2 regions of the Arthrobacter sp. NPDC080073 genome follow, and region 2 is predicted to be linked to the other one. Evidence: predicted binding sites of a transcription regulator. Region 2 holds the regulator's gene; the other holds the start of a gene.
The links. Region 2 encodes HrcA, which represses chaperone genes, less so after heat shock. Its sites were predicted from a motif close to TTNGCACTCGNNNNNNNCGAGTGCNAA; they were not measured.
Positions count from the first base shown of each region.

Region 1: the regulator HrcA is predicted to act here: its motif matches at 2,705-2,731, upstream of AB0O52_RS06150 (FmdB family zinc ribbon protein).

Region 1 covers NZ_JBFBKR010000004.1:20,153-26,562, reverse strand. The annotation lists partial or broken gene AB0O52_RS06160 (AAA family ATPase) at 1-1,421, shown strand, start outside; gene AB0O52_RS06155 (RcpC/CpaB family pilus assembly protein) at 1,442-2,278, opposite strand; gene AB0O52_RS06150 (FmdB family zinc ribbon protein) at 2,382-2,642, opposite strand; gene AB0O52_RS06145 (5-formyltetrahydrofolate cyclo-ligase) at 2,799-3,404, opposite strand; gene galU (UTP--glucose-1-phosphate uridylyltransferase GalU) at 3,523-4,428, shown strand; gene AB0O52_RS06135 (GNAT family protein) at 4,434-5,054, shown strand; gene AB0O52_RS06130 (hypothetical protein) at 5,363-6,088, shown strand; gene AB0O52_RS06125 (NAD(P)H-binding protein) at 6,095-6,410, shown strand, end outside.
Region 2 covers NZ_JBFBKR010000003.1:386,196-392,605, reverse strand. The annotation lists gene hemW (radical SAM family heme chaperone HemW) at 1-195, shown strand, start outside; gene AB0O52_RS05990 (DUF4870 domain-containing protein) at 250-663, opposite strand; gene AB0O52_RS05985 (DUF3097 domain-containing protein) at 767-1,624, opposite strand; gene hrcA (heat-inducible transcriptional repressor HrcA) at 1,806-2,819, shown strand; gene dnaJ (molecular chaperone DnaJ) at 2,887-4,017, shown strand; gene AB0O52_RS05970 (16S rRNA (uracil(1498)-N(3))-methyltransferase) at 4,020-4,796, shown strand; gene AB0O52_RS05965 (GerMN domain-containing protein) at 4,830-5,717, opposite strand; gene AB0O52_RS05960 (PhoH family protein) at 6,137-6,410, shown strand, end outside.

The DNA.
Region 1 (6,410 bases), on a different contig from region 2:
GGGTGTATCGGGCGGTTGACGAAGACCTCTTGCTCCAGCTGAGCAAGAACTACTACAACGGTGGCCTGCGCCGGCTGCCGGACGGCCAATCTGTAACAGGGTTGGACCGCTCGGTAGTGGTTGAGTACATCCCGGACGGTACCGGCCTGCCTGGGGCGGATCACGAAGGTGTTGAATCGGTCGCTGCTGAAGTGAACCGCGTGGTTGACCTGGTGTTTGAACACGCCAGCCTTAGGCCGCGGACCTCGCTCGCTGTGGTCACCGCAAGCCTGCGCCACGCCGCAAGGATCGGCGAAGCCATCAGGCTTCAGCTTCCTAACTATCCGCTGTTGTCGGGTTTCTTCAACGCCGGCGCGGAGTCCTTCCGCGTGGTGGATTTGGAGCGCGCGCAAGGACTCGTCCGCGACCACATCATCTTCTCCCTGGGCTTTGGGCGCACCCCGCATGGCCGGGCGCTGCACAGTTTCGGACCCCTGTCCGTCGAAGGCGGCCGAAACAAATTTGCCTTGGCAATGACCCGCGCCCGGAGATCGTTGCACGTCCTGAGCTGCTTCCGTCCGGAGGACCTCGATCTGGACAGGTTGGCTCACGGCGCCGTGGAGTTCCATGAACTCCTTGACCGTGAACTGTCCGGGAATTCGGATCTGGGAACGCCAGCCACCAGGGCCGCGGCCAGCGAGCAAGCGCTCGGAGAGGATCCGTTGGTAGCGGATCTGGGCGAGCGACTCCGTGCCCGCGGAGCCCGGGTGTGGCACCACTATGACGGAGCCTTGGACATCGCCGTCGCGACAGATCCGGTGCACACCATAGGCCGTGATGACACCGAGATGCCAACACCGGTGGCCATTGAGTCGGATGGCACGGAACGATACCGCCGCATGAGCGTCAGGGAGCGAAGCCGGCTCCGGCCCCAGCTCCTGGAACGCCTTGGCTGGCGTTACATGTCCCTGTGGACCATCGAAGTATTCACGGATCCCTCGTCCTGCGCTGATCGCATTGGATCCTATCTGGGACTGGAGAAGCCGGTAGCACCCTCGTACGGTGCCGTCCAGGATGGATTCCTGGACATCGATGTTGAACAATTGGAACTGGACGGTCACCCGGACCCGGCCGCGGCCGGCCCTGGCGGTACGCAAGGCCTTGGCTCGGGACCGGTCATCCCCTAAGGAAGCGCAATGGCGGAAAGCAAAAGCACTCAATCCAGGCACTCCGCGGACACCGGTGCCGACGCAGTAGGCGCTGACACAAAGTTGGGCGAGCAGGAGAAAACACAAGTGAAGCCGGTGCCGGAGCGGAAGCATGCGGGCGAGAGCGTTCTGCCAAAGAAAGCCTCCGAAGATGATCCACGCCGGTGGGGTGATGAGCCTGGTTACGATCACGATGCCTGGCTGAAGGAGCAAAGGCCCCCGCATTGGGGCTGAACGTTCCATCATGGTCGTGACTATCCGGCCTGGGTCTGGATCTGCCGCTTGTCAGAGGGATTGACGAGTACAAAGAACAGTTTCCCGCGGGTCGAAGCTCCGGCAAGGATTTCGGCTTGTTGCGGAGTGGCAGCGACAACCACAAGGCCGTCCGCCTCGTTCGTGCCCAACCATTGGCCGGCTTTGCCTCCTTGCGCGGACGTCCACAAAACCGGGACCGTAGCTGCCAGGAGCTCGGATTTCTTGTCAGGCCCGTCAAATCCGTCAGCTGCGGTGAGAACAACGTTGACCAACTGGCCCGGCGAGATGAGCTGAATTGAAGCGGGATCGGCCATGCGAAGTGGAACGGCCGCCGTCGCGGGCGCGGTACCGGTTAGCAGACCCGGTCCCAGGAGTTGTGCGTCTGTGGGGATCTGCCCCTTCCGCAGGGGCGAGGCAAGCTGCTTCCCGCCATATCCAGCCCCGGAAGTGAGTGCGCCGGCCGGAACTCCGTCAGGAAGGACGTCGAGGGCCTTGAGGTCGGAATCCGTCAAAGTGGACCCGGCAGGAAGGTCCCGCGCGGCGGCCAGGACCGTGGCTCGTTGTTCCGAAACGGGAGTCAGTTGATGGACGACGATCCCCACCGCCACGCATAGGAGCAGAGCCACCGCGAGGCGGCGGTTGCGGTTTAGCCAGCTGCCGAAGCTGCGGTGCCTGGAGTGTCCCGCGGGAGCGCCCATGCGCCGGCCAGCCTTGAAGGGACCAGCGTGAAGACGGCGCGTGTTGCCCCCGTTGACCGGCACGAGGAGCCTATTGCGCGGAACCGGTGAAGGTCCGGCAGACGTGGAGCCTTTGGATACGTTCGGGGTTGCGGGCATGGGCCCACGCTAACCGGACGCCCGGGTCCGTGACAGGGCCCGGTTGCGCTATGTGGAAATCGGTGAGCTATGTGGAAAAACCGAAGGCAGTCGGAAACCGCAATCAGCTCGCGGCAGCCGCCGGAACCGAGGCTGGAGCCGCAGGCGCAGCCGGGGCTGGAGCGGCCGAAACGGTGCTTCCCTTGGAATCCCGGGAGTCGGTGCGGTAGAAACCCGATCCCTTGAAGACGACGCCCACGCTGTTGAACTTCTTGCGCAACGAACCCCCGCATTCAGGGCAGTCGGACAGGGAGGTGTCCGTGAAAGCCTGAACGATGTCAAAGGCATGTCCGCAGTCTCTGCAGGCATAGGCATATGTGGGCACTTGTGATCCTCCTCCGGGACGAACTAGAGGTCCTGGGCTGCCAAAGCGGATTGTTCCGTCCATTAGCAGTCCCGGGGCCTGAGTGCTAATTCTATCATCCGGAGTCGGGGCCGCTACCACGGAACGTGACCGAGTAAACAGGCCGGAAACCCCGGATCAATCGACCGGAGCCAGCCGGACGATCCGATATGGGGTCAGCGCCTCCGCCACGGGTTTGTCGAACGGTTCGGCCGGGATCGTCCCCGCGGGCAGCACTTCGTGGTCATATACAACGGCGACAGTCGGCGGACGCTGCCCGTCGGCGTCGAGCTTGCCGAGGAGCCGGTCGTAGTAGCCGCCCCCTTGGCCAATACGGTTTCCGCCCTCATCGACGGCGGTCGCCGGGAGGAAGATCCCAGCCGCATCCTTGATGACGTCGCTGTCGTATCGCTCGCCCACGGGCTCGTCAATCGGGGCGTACTTCGAGCGGACAAATGGTGTCTCTGGTATCCAATAGACCCAGCTCAGACGTCGTTCCGGTTCACAGACGGGAAGAAGGATCCTGTGCCCGGCGGCATGGAGGGCCGCAAGCAAGGGCAGCGTTGGCGGCTCTGCAGCCACCCCGACATAGGCCGCAAAAGTCGAGGGTTTCCGCCGGGCAACCCCATCCGCCCACGAGAGGCCGTGGCGGGCGATCCCCGTTCCAGCGTCAGCACGCTGTTGTCCGGTCAAGGCGAGCCGGCGCTTGCGGTGGTCCCGGCGGATATCGTCTTTCAAAGTCACTTTTGCTCCAGTTCTCGCGGCTGTGCGGCCCCGAAGATGGCGAAGGAGTGGTGGGTTCTCTCCAGTCCAGCACGTTCCCTTTTGCCCATTGTCCAGTTCCTTCCGTTAGATTAGTCCGGTGACTTCCAATAACTGCGCCGTCCGCAAGGCCGTTATCCCTGTTGCCGGGCTCGGCACCCGGTTTCTGCCTGCGACAAAAGCCATGCCCAAAGAGATGCTCCCGGTAGTAGACAAGCCGGCCATCCAATATGTTGTTGAAGAAGCCGTGAGCGTGGGACTCAACGACATCCTCATGATCACCGGCCGCAACAAGCGTGCGTTGGAAGATCACTTCGACCGGGTTCCGGCTTTGGAAGCGACTCTGGAGGCCAAGGGAGACACGACTAAGCTGGACTCGGTGCAGGCGACCAGCAACCTCGGCGACATTCACTACGTCCGCCAGGGCGACCCCAAGGGGCTGGGGCACGCAGTGTTGCGTGCAAAGCAGCACGTCGGGTACGAACCATTCGCGGTCCTTCTCGGTGACGACCTCATCGACGCCCGGGACACGCTCCTCAGCGACATGATCGAGGTCCAGCACCAAACCGGTGGATCCGTTATAGCCCTGATCGAAGTCGAGCCCTCCCAGATCAGCGCCTACGGCTGCGCGGACATCGACGATATCGGCGAAGACGGCTACGTCCGCATCAAGCAACTTGTGGAAAAGCCAGCTGTCGACGAGGCTCCATCCAACCTGGCCGTGATTGGCCGCTACGTGCTTCACCCCGCCGTATTCGACGTCCTCGAGAAAACCGAGCCGGGCCGCGGAGGAGAGATCCAACTGACGGATGCACTTCAGGTACTCGCGGCGGGAGAGGGCGAAGGTGGCGGCGTCTACGGAGTGGTCTTCCGCGGCCGTCGTTACGATACCGGGGACAAGCTCAGCTACCTCAAAGCCTGCGTCCAGCTGGCGTGCGACAGCGAAGACCTCGGTCCCGGTCTGCGTGAGTGGCTGCCGGGCTTTGCTGCCGGCCTCAGCAAGTAGGTCCCGTGTGGGGGTCGGCCATTTGGCCGGTGACGCTGGAGAGCGGGGACCTCATCTTGCGTCCCATTCGCTACCGGGACAAGAAGGAATGGACCGAGGTCCGCTCGCGCAATAGTGATTGGCTGGCGCCTTGGGAAGCCTCGAACCCTGCCCCTGGTGGCCGACTACCGAACTACCGGCAGATGGTGGCTTCCCTTAACGCGCAGGCTCGTCAAGCGAGTGCCCTTCCGTTTGTGATCACGGAGCGCACTCCCGGATTCGCGGAGCCCAGGATCGTCGGGCAGCTGACGGTTTCCTCGATTATGTGGGGGTCGGCGATGACTGCCACGCTCGGCTATTGGGTCGACCAGGCTCGGGCCGGTCGCGGAATTGCTCCAACTGCGGTTGCCATGGCGACTGACCATTGTTTTGGGGCACTTGGACTCCACCGGATGGAGATCAACATCAGGCCCGAGAACGGGCCGAGCCTGCGGGTTGTTGAGAAGCTGGGATTCCGGGACGAAGGCCGTCGTGAGCGTTTCCTTCACATCAACGGGGAGTGGGCTGACCATCGAAGCTTTGCCTTGACCTCGGAGGAGGTCCCCGGGGGCTTGCTGGCTGCTTGGCTGAGACGCGGAGCAAACTAGTCCGTTTGGGTGAAGAGAGTCGGTAAATCCACTGATTTGCCGACTCTCCGACGACACACCGCGGGCAATGCGGTGGCCTCTGCGTATTTGCTTCTACGGTTTTGATTGTGGACTTCCCTCTCAGCAGCTCGGTGATATTGGTCATTGATGTCGCGCTGTGGATTGTTTGGGTTGCGCCATACATACTGCGGAATCATGGCCACCACGTCCAAGTGGCCGGTGACATTCCAGCGGATGTTATCGACGAAGACGCTCATGAACTGCAAGCCGGGGTGGTTCTGTCAATCACCCCTCGGCAGGAGAAAGCAATGGAAACCATGCAGAGCACCGCAACCGCATTGCCCGAGGCATCGGCCGACGCCGGCGAACGGCGTGATGCTGCATCGGATACAGCGGTCTTCAAAGTCAGATACGGCCGGTGCGCTCTTGCTCTCGCCGGTCTCCTCCTGCTGCTCACGGCAGCCGTTTCCGGTGTGCTGCGCATTCTCGGCCTCGTTTCGGGTTGGCTGCCACTGGTGTCCATCGTCGGCGTCGCCGGGACCGTCTTCCTGCTTCGCCAGTTGGCCATCAGGGACCGTCGGGCGAAGATGAACAGGGCCTTCCGCAGCGCAATGGGTCCCACAGCCGACAGTCCCCGCGAGAGTCCTCCGGCATCGGACCGCCCGGATACCAAGATCTTCGACGCGGAAGCCCACGCCCATGAGGCGACGCGCCTGACCGCCGTCGAACTTCGGCAGGCGGCCCTCAACGTTGCCGTCGCCGCTGGCGACAACACGGTCCGGTTTACGGCGGAATCCAAGGAATCTGAATGGCAGCCGGTGGACGTTCCCAAACCAACGTATGTCGACGCCGCCAAGGCGCCCCGGCCGGCACCCGAGCCCCTCGACCTGCCTGAGGCTCCCAAGCCTCTCGGCAAGCCGTCGCTGAAGCCGGCCAGCCCGCCGTCCACGGGCCCGTCGGTCCAGGCGCAGCACGGCAAGCCTCAGAGCGCCCTCAGCAACCTCGACGACGTTTTGCAGCGCCGCCGGGCATAGCCTCCCTTGACTACGGTCTGCGTCGCAGGGGGCACGGGACAAGTCGGCCGCGAAGTCGTCCGTCTGGCGCTCGACGCCGGACTGGACGTGACGGTCCTGAGCCGCCGCCCGCCGTCGGAGGCGTCACCGGTCCATCACGACGGCGCCCGCTACTTTCAGGCTGACGTCACCACAGGCGCCGGGCTGGCGGAAGCCCTGCAGGGGGCCGACGTCGTGATTGATTGCTTGGAAGGGCGGTTCGGGAAGGCCCGCAAGAATTTCGCCGACGGCGGCGCGCGCCTGCTCGCCGCAGCGGCCGGTGCCCGCGTCCGCAGGGCGGTTC
Region 2 (6,410 bases):
CGCATCATGCTTGAGGCGCGCCTCGGCACCGGGCTTCAGGTCGATGCCCTCGACAAGGTGGGCCGCCACGCCGTGGCAGGCCTCATTGCCGACGGCCTGGTTGAGCCTGGAGCGGCCTTCCAAGGACGGTTGATCCTGACACTCAAAGGCCGGCTACTCGCGGATGCAGTGGTCCGCCGGATCCTTCCGGACTAGCGCCCGGCGCTAACGGCAGACGCGCCAACCGGCACAGGCACCTGCGAAGACCGGCTACTTGATCCAGCGCAGGTTGAAGCGGTAGCGGTGCGGCTGTCCGTGGTTGACCCGGATTCCGGCCGACACCGAGAAGCAGGTCACTGCGACCCAGATTGCCGTGGCAAGGACGGCGAACAGGTTTCCGACCACTGGAAGCAAGACGAGGATGTTGGCGAGCACTGCGGCAATCGTCGGAGGCAAAGTGAAGTTAAGCGCTTCCTTGGATTCCTGTGCGGTGAACGGGCCACGTTCCCGGAAAATCAGGTAGATCAGAAGCGAAGGCACGCAGCCAAGAATGCCGCCGAAGTGCGCCAGGGTTGCCCACTGCCGGTCCTCCGATGCGGTCAAGGGCAGCGCGTTGGCAGGAACGCCGTGGTACTGGGACTGGCCCGAGGTGCCATCCCGATCGTCAGGAGCGTTGTCTGCCACAGTATCTTCCTTCGAGTATCTATCGGTGCGGTGTTGCTGTCCCAGAATACTTGCTCGGCACGCGATCAGCCGACCAACCCCTGTGCCCGGGGGCAGGCAATCCTCACGGAACGGTCAGGAAATCGATCACTTCCTCCACGCGACCCAGCAGAGAGGCCTCCAAATCGGCGTAGCTGTGGACAGCGCCCAGAAGCTTCTGCCAGCCAAGTCCGACGTCTTCGGCCGTCTCGTGCGGCCAGCCGAATGACCTCAGGATTCCGGTCTTCCAATCCGTGCCGCGGGCGATGGTTGGCCATTGCTCGATCCCCAACACTTTGGGGCGGATGGCCTGCCAGACGTCCACATAGGGGTGTCCTACGATCAGGACGTTTCCCGCGGCGCCCGGCAGCGTCATGGCGTCGGCAGCGATCCGCGACTCCTTCGAATCCGGTACCAAATGGTCCACCAGGATTCCGAGCCGCCGGCCGGGGCCCGGGGAGAACGCGGCAATGGCCGCCTTGAGATCGTCGACACCGTGCAAGGGCTCGACGACGATGCCCTCCACCCGGAGATCGTCTCCCCACACCTTTTCCACAAGCTCGGCGTCGTGCTTGCCTTCCACCCAGATACGGCTCGCCTTGGCGACCTGGGCCCGCTGGCCGGCCACGCGGACGGATCCCGATGCCGTCCTGCCTGCTTGCGCCGCGCCCTTGGCGGGCGTCGCGCGTGGCGCTGGCGGCAGGAGCTTCACTGCTTGTCCTTCCAGCAGGAATCCGAATCCGAGACGGAATGACTTGGCCTTTCCCCGTCGATCCTCAAGCACCACAATGTGCATGCCTCCGGACTTCTCCACCCTGGTCACGGCACCGACCCAACCGGTCTGCACGTCTTCGAGAACCATCCCGCGTTCAACGGGCACCTCTGGCAGTTGCCGTTTGGCCGGCGAGGAGAGGTCTTGCGGGCCCCAATTGTCGTAAGACACGGTCTTCACACCACTTTGCGCTAGGGGGATCGGTCACGGTCCGTGGCATTCCCCAGGACCGCGCGGGAATCATGTTCGCCGCGAGCGGTACCAATGCTAACAACGAGGTGGCTCATACTAGACTTGTTAGCACTTGGGCATGTTGAGTGCTAATTATTGAAATGTTGATTGGAGGTGGGCAGTGAGCGAACCACGGAAGCTGGAAGTGTTGCGCGCCATCGTGGAGGACTACGTTCACTCCCGCGAGCCCGTCGGCTCCAAAGCATTGGTCGAACGGCACCATCTGGGAGTGTCGAGCGCAACCATCCGCAATGACATGGCCCTCTTGGAAGAAGAAGGGCTCATTGCCGCACCACACACGAGTGCGGGCCGCATTCCCACGGACAAGGGCTACCGCTTGTTCGTCGACCGTATTTCCGAGGTCAAGCCGCTTTCGGCTGCCGAGCGCCGGGCCATCCACTCGTTGCTTGAGGGCCCGGACGACGTCGAGGACATCCTTGAGCGAACCGTCCGGCTGCTCTCCCAACTGACCAACCAGGTCGCCGTCGTCCAGTATCCGCACCTGAGCCGCGCGCGTGTCCGCCATATTGAGTTTGTCCTTTTGGCACCGCGCCAGGTCTTGGTGGTGTTGATCGCCGATTCGGGCAAAGTGGAACAGGGCGTTGTGCACGCAGCGACAGACGCTGCTGACGAAGAGCTCATGGCCTTGCGGGCGCGATTCCTTGGGAGCATTGCCGGCTCCCAGCTCGACCTCATGCCGCAAGTCCTGCCCTCGGTGGTTGCCTTGTGTCCGCCCGCGCTACGGAACCTTGCGGCCGTCCTTGCCCACGGCCTGGAAAGGCTTGCGGAGCGGAGCCGCGACGAACGCATGGTCATGGCAGGCACGGCAAACCTGGCCCGCTCCAACGTGGACTTCCCGCTGAGCATCGGTCCGGTCCTCGAAGCGCTCGAGGAGCAGGTGGTCATGTTGCGGCTGTTGTCGGACATGGCTGAGGACCCCCGGGGCGTCACGGTGAGCATCGGCCGCGAAAACCCCTATGACGGCCTCTCCGAGGCTTCGGTGGTTGCCACGGGCTACGGTCCGGGCAGCAGTGCCAAGATCGGCATTCTTGGACCCACCCGCATGGATTATCCCAACACCATGGCGGCCGTCCGTGCCGTCGCACGCTACCTTTCCCGCATTCTGGGCGGCTGACGGCCTCGGCTGGAAACCGCCTCGCAAGAAAAGCAGTGGAACCGTAAACAAGGAAGAGATACCGACTTTGAGCAGTCACTATGACGTTCTGGGCGTCTCGCCGGAAGCAACCGGCGAGGAGATCAAGAAGGCCTACCGCAAGCTCGCACGCAAGCTGCACCCGGATGTGAACCCGGGGGCCGGCGCTGCCGAGGAATTCAAGGCGGTGACCCACGCATACGAGGTCCTCTCCGACCCCCAGAAGCGCCGCGTCTACGACGCCACCGGCAACGAGAACGGGACCGACAACGGTTTCGGGGGAGGCTACGCGGGCCAGGGATTCGCCTTCCAGGACATCTTCGACACCTTCTTCGGCGGAGGAGGCGGCGGCATGCAGGGCCCCGCGTCCCGCATGCGCCGCGGCCAGGACGCCCTGATCAGCGTGCGCATCGACTTGCGCGAAGCGGTCTTCGGTGTCAACAAAAAGCTTGAGGTGGACACCGCTGTCGTCTGTCCCACGTGCGAGGGCTCATGCTGCCGTCCGGGCACCCACCCGGAGCGCTGCGACATCTGTGGCGGCTCGGGCCAGGTCCAGCGGGCTGTCCGCTCGATTCTCGGCCAGGTCATGACTGCCGCACCGTGTGGATCATGCGAAGGCTTCGGCTCGATCATCAAGGATCCTTGCAATGAGTGCGGCGGCCAGGGCCGTATCCGCAGCCGCCGTTCGCTGACCGTCAAGGTGCCAGGCGGCGTCGCTACCGGAACGCGCATCCAGTTGTCTTCGCAAGGTGAGGCTGGTCCTGCCGGCGGGCCTCCCGGCGACCTCTACGTGGAGATCCGGGTCAACAACGATCCCACCTATGTACGTGAAGGCGACGACCTGCACGCCACGCTGAGCGTTCCCATGACGGCCGCGGCACTCGGTACAGAGATGCAGCTCGATACTTTCGACGGCCCCCAGGAAATCGACGTCAAGTCCGGCACCCAGTCGGGCGAGGTCATCACCCTGCGCGGACTCGGCGTCACCCATCTCCGCGGCTACGGCAGGGGAGACCTCAAAGTGCACCTGCACGTTGAGACCCCCAGCAAGCTCGACGCCGCGCAGGAAGACCTGCTTCGCCAACTGGCCAAATTGCGCGGAGAGCAGTTCACCGAAGGCAAGCTTGTGGCCAGTGGCGGTATGTTCGCGAAGCTGCGGGACAAGCTCGGTAACCTGTAGCAGTGAGCAACCCCTTATTCTTCACAGCAGCCGGAACGCTTGACGGGCTGGGCCCTGGTGATTCTTTCGTGCTCGACGGCGCCGAAGCCAGGCATGCTGTCACCGTCAAGCGCCTGGAAATCGGCGAAGCCGTCGATATCGCCGACGGCGCCGGAAGACGGCTTACCGGCACTGTGACGGAATCCGGGCAGGGAACCTTGACAGTCCTTGCCTCCGCGGTCGATGAGGAGCAGCAGCCAACGGTGCGGCTCGTGCTGGTCCAGGCCCTCGCGAAGGGCGACCGTGACGGGCTTGCAGTTGAGACTGCAACGGAACTGGGGATCGACGCCGTCGTGCCCTGGCAGGCGGAACGTTCGATCGTCCGTTGGAAGGGCGACCGGGCCGCCAAAGCCCACGCGAAGTGGCAGTCCGTGGCCACCGCAGCCGCCAAGCAGGCGCGGCGCGCGTGGATTCCCGAGGTGCGTGCCGCCGTCGACGGCTCCGGCCTGGCTGCTGCGGTTGCAGCGGCTGACCTGGCGATCATCCTGCACGAGGACGCGAAACGTCCGCTGCGGGAGGTCCTGGAGAAGTGGCAGGGCCAGGTTTCCGACGCGGATACCGGAGCGGGACGGGAGGTCCTGCTCATCGTCGGCCCGGAGGGCGGCATTTCACCGCGCGAGGTGACGAAGCTCAGCGACGTCGGCGCCGTCACCGCCCTCTTGGGCCACCATGTGCTTCGCTCCTCGACGGCAGGTCCTGCCGCCGTCGTGCTGGCCAGCGACATCCTGGGGCGCTGGTAGCCCGCAGCGCACGTCCTTGACCAGCGCGCGTCCTTAGCGAACGTTGAAACTCCGGGTATCCGTCGCGACGTCCGCGTCGTTGGGTCCCACCAAGGAAACCCGCAATTCATAGCGGCCAGCTCCGAGCCCCACTGTGAAGCTGAAGACCCCGCCTTGTCCCGGAACGGTCGAAGCCGTGGTCTGCCCGGTGAGGTAGGACGACTTATCGCCGTTTGAATTCTCGCGAAGGATTTGCCAGTGCAGTTTCTTCGAGGGATCCGTGCTCCGGCCGTTGAACTTGACCGGACCGGCAAGCAAGGTCAGGTCCTCCTGCGGGTCGATGATCCACACGGGTGCCACCATGGATGCGTCGCGGACCATCGGATCGCCGAGTTTGACCTGTCCGAATGCCATGTAGTCAGTGTGTCCGTCCACCAGGATGGTCACTTTGATCTGCTGTCCGGAATCGATCAGGCCTGAACTCGCGGCCGCAGCGGTAGCGGTGTAGACGAGTTCCTGGACCGCCCGCTGAGCCGTCCCGGCGTCGAGATTGGAATTGAACGCGTCGCGGGAAACATCGACTGTGACCACGTTCTTACCGGAAATCGAGGTCGCCAAGCTGCCCGGGTTCTGCCACGGAGTGAAGAAATCGTGATCCAACGGCTTCTGGGACATCATGATCCGCAGGGCCGTGGTGATGGGGTTCTCATTGCCCGGGTTGTCACGGAATTCGCGGTACAGGAAGGTGTCCGTGTCGCTGCGCCCGATCCAATACACGGGGATCTTGTTTGAGGCCTGGGTTGTTTCGAGCGGAGCATTGCTGTCCGGGGCCGTCTGCAGGGCAGCTGTCGGGGCGGGGACCGCCGTCGTGGATCCCTGTACCGTGCGGTCGGCAATGCAACCCGACAGGAACAAGGCAGCCGTCAGGGCGGTCACAAGCATGGCGGAACGTTTCCGGATGCGTGTGCCGTGTGAAATCCCGGCTGGCCTGGTGATGGTGGATTCCTGCTCGTGTTCGGCCGCTGTGGTGCGGGGGAGTCATGCGCCCGGGGGCCGGGCACAGGGGCATTTTTGCCCATGAATCAGCTTGTCACAGTCCCATGGGCCCCGGCTGGCGTTTCGATGCTCCGGCAGGCAACTGCAATGCGATTGATACGAGGTCGATGCCGAGTTGATACCAAAGCGGCGCCGATCGGCCGTCCGCAGCCCGCCGGGCACGGTCCGGAACCACCCCCGGGACTGGCTGGCGTAGGATTGAATGCATCCGAGGCCCGCGATCCTGCGCCCATCCAGCAGACGGACATCGGAGAAATCGATGGACATCACCAAGCCGGAGGAGCACAGGCCGCAAGGCCAGCACTATGACAGAATCATTGAACGGGCGGCCCAAGGCCGGCAGCGTTGACACAGGTCCGGCCGAGTTCCCGCACTCTGTCCCGGGCGCCCGGACGGAAGTTGTCATCTTCGACAACTCGGATCAGATGGTTCAGACCCTTGGCAGCCATGACGAGGCGTTGCGCTACATCGAAGCGCAGTTCCCCGGCGTCGACTTCCATGTGCGCGGCAACGAGCTCTCCTTCAGCGGACCGTCAAGCGATGTTCCCCGGATCATGCGGCTTCTGGAAGAAGTCCGCG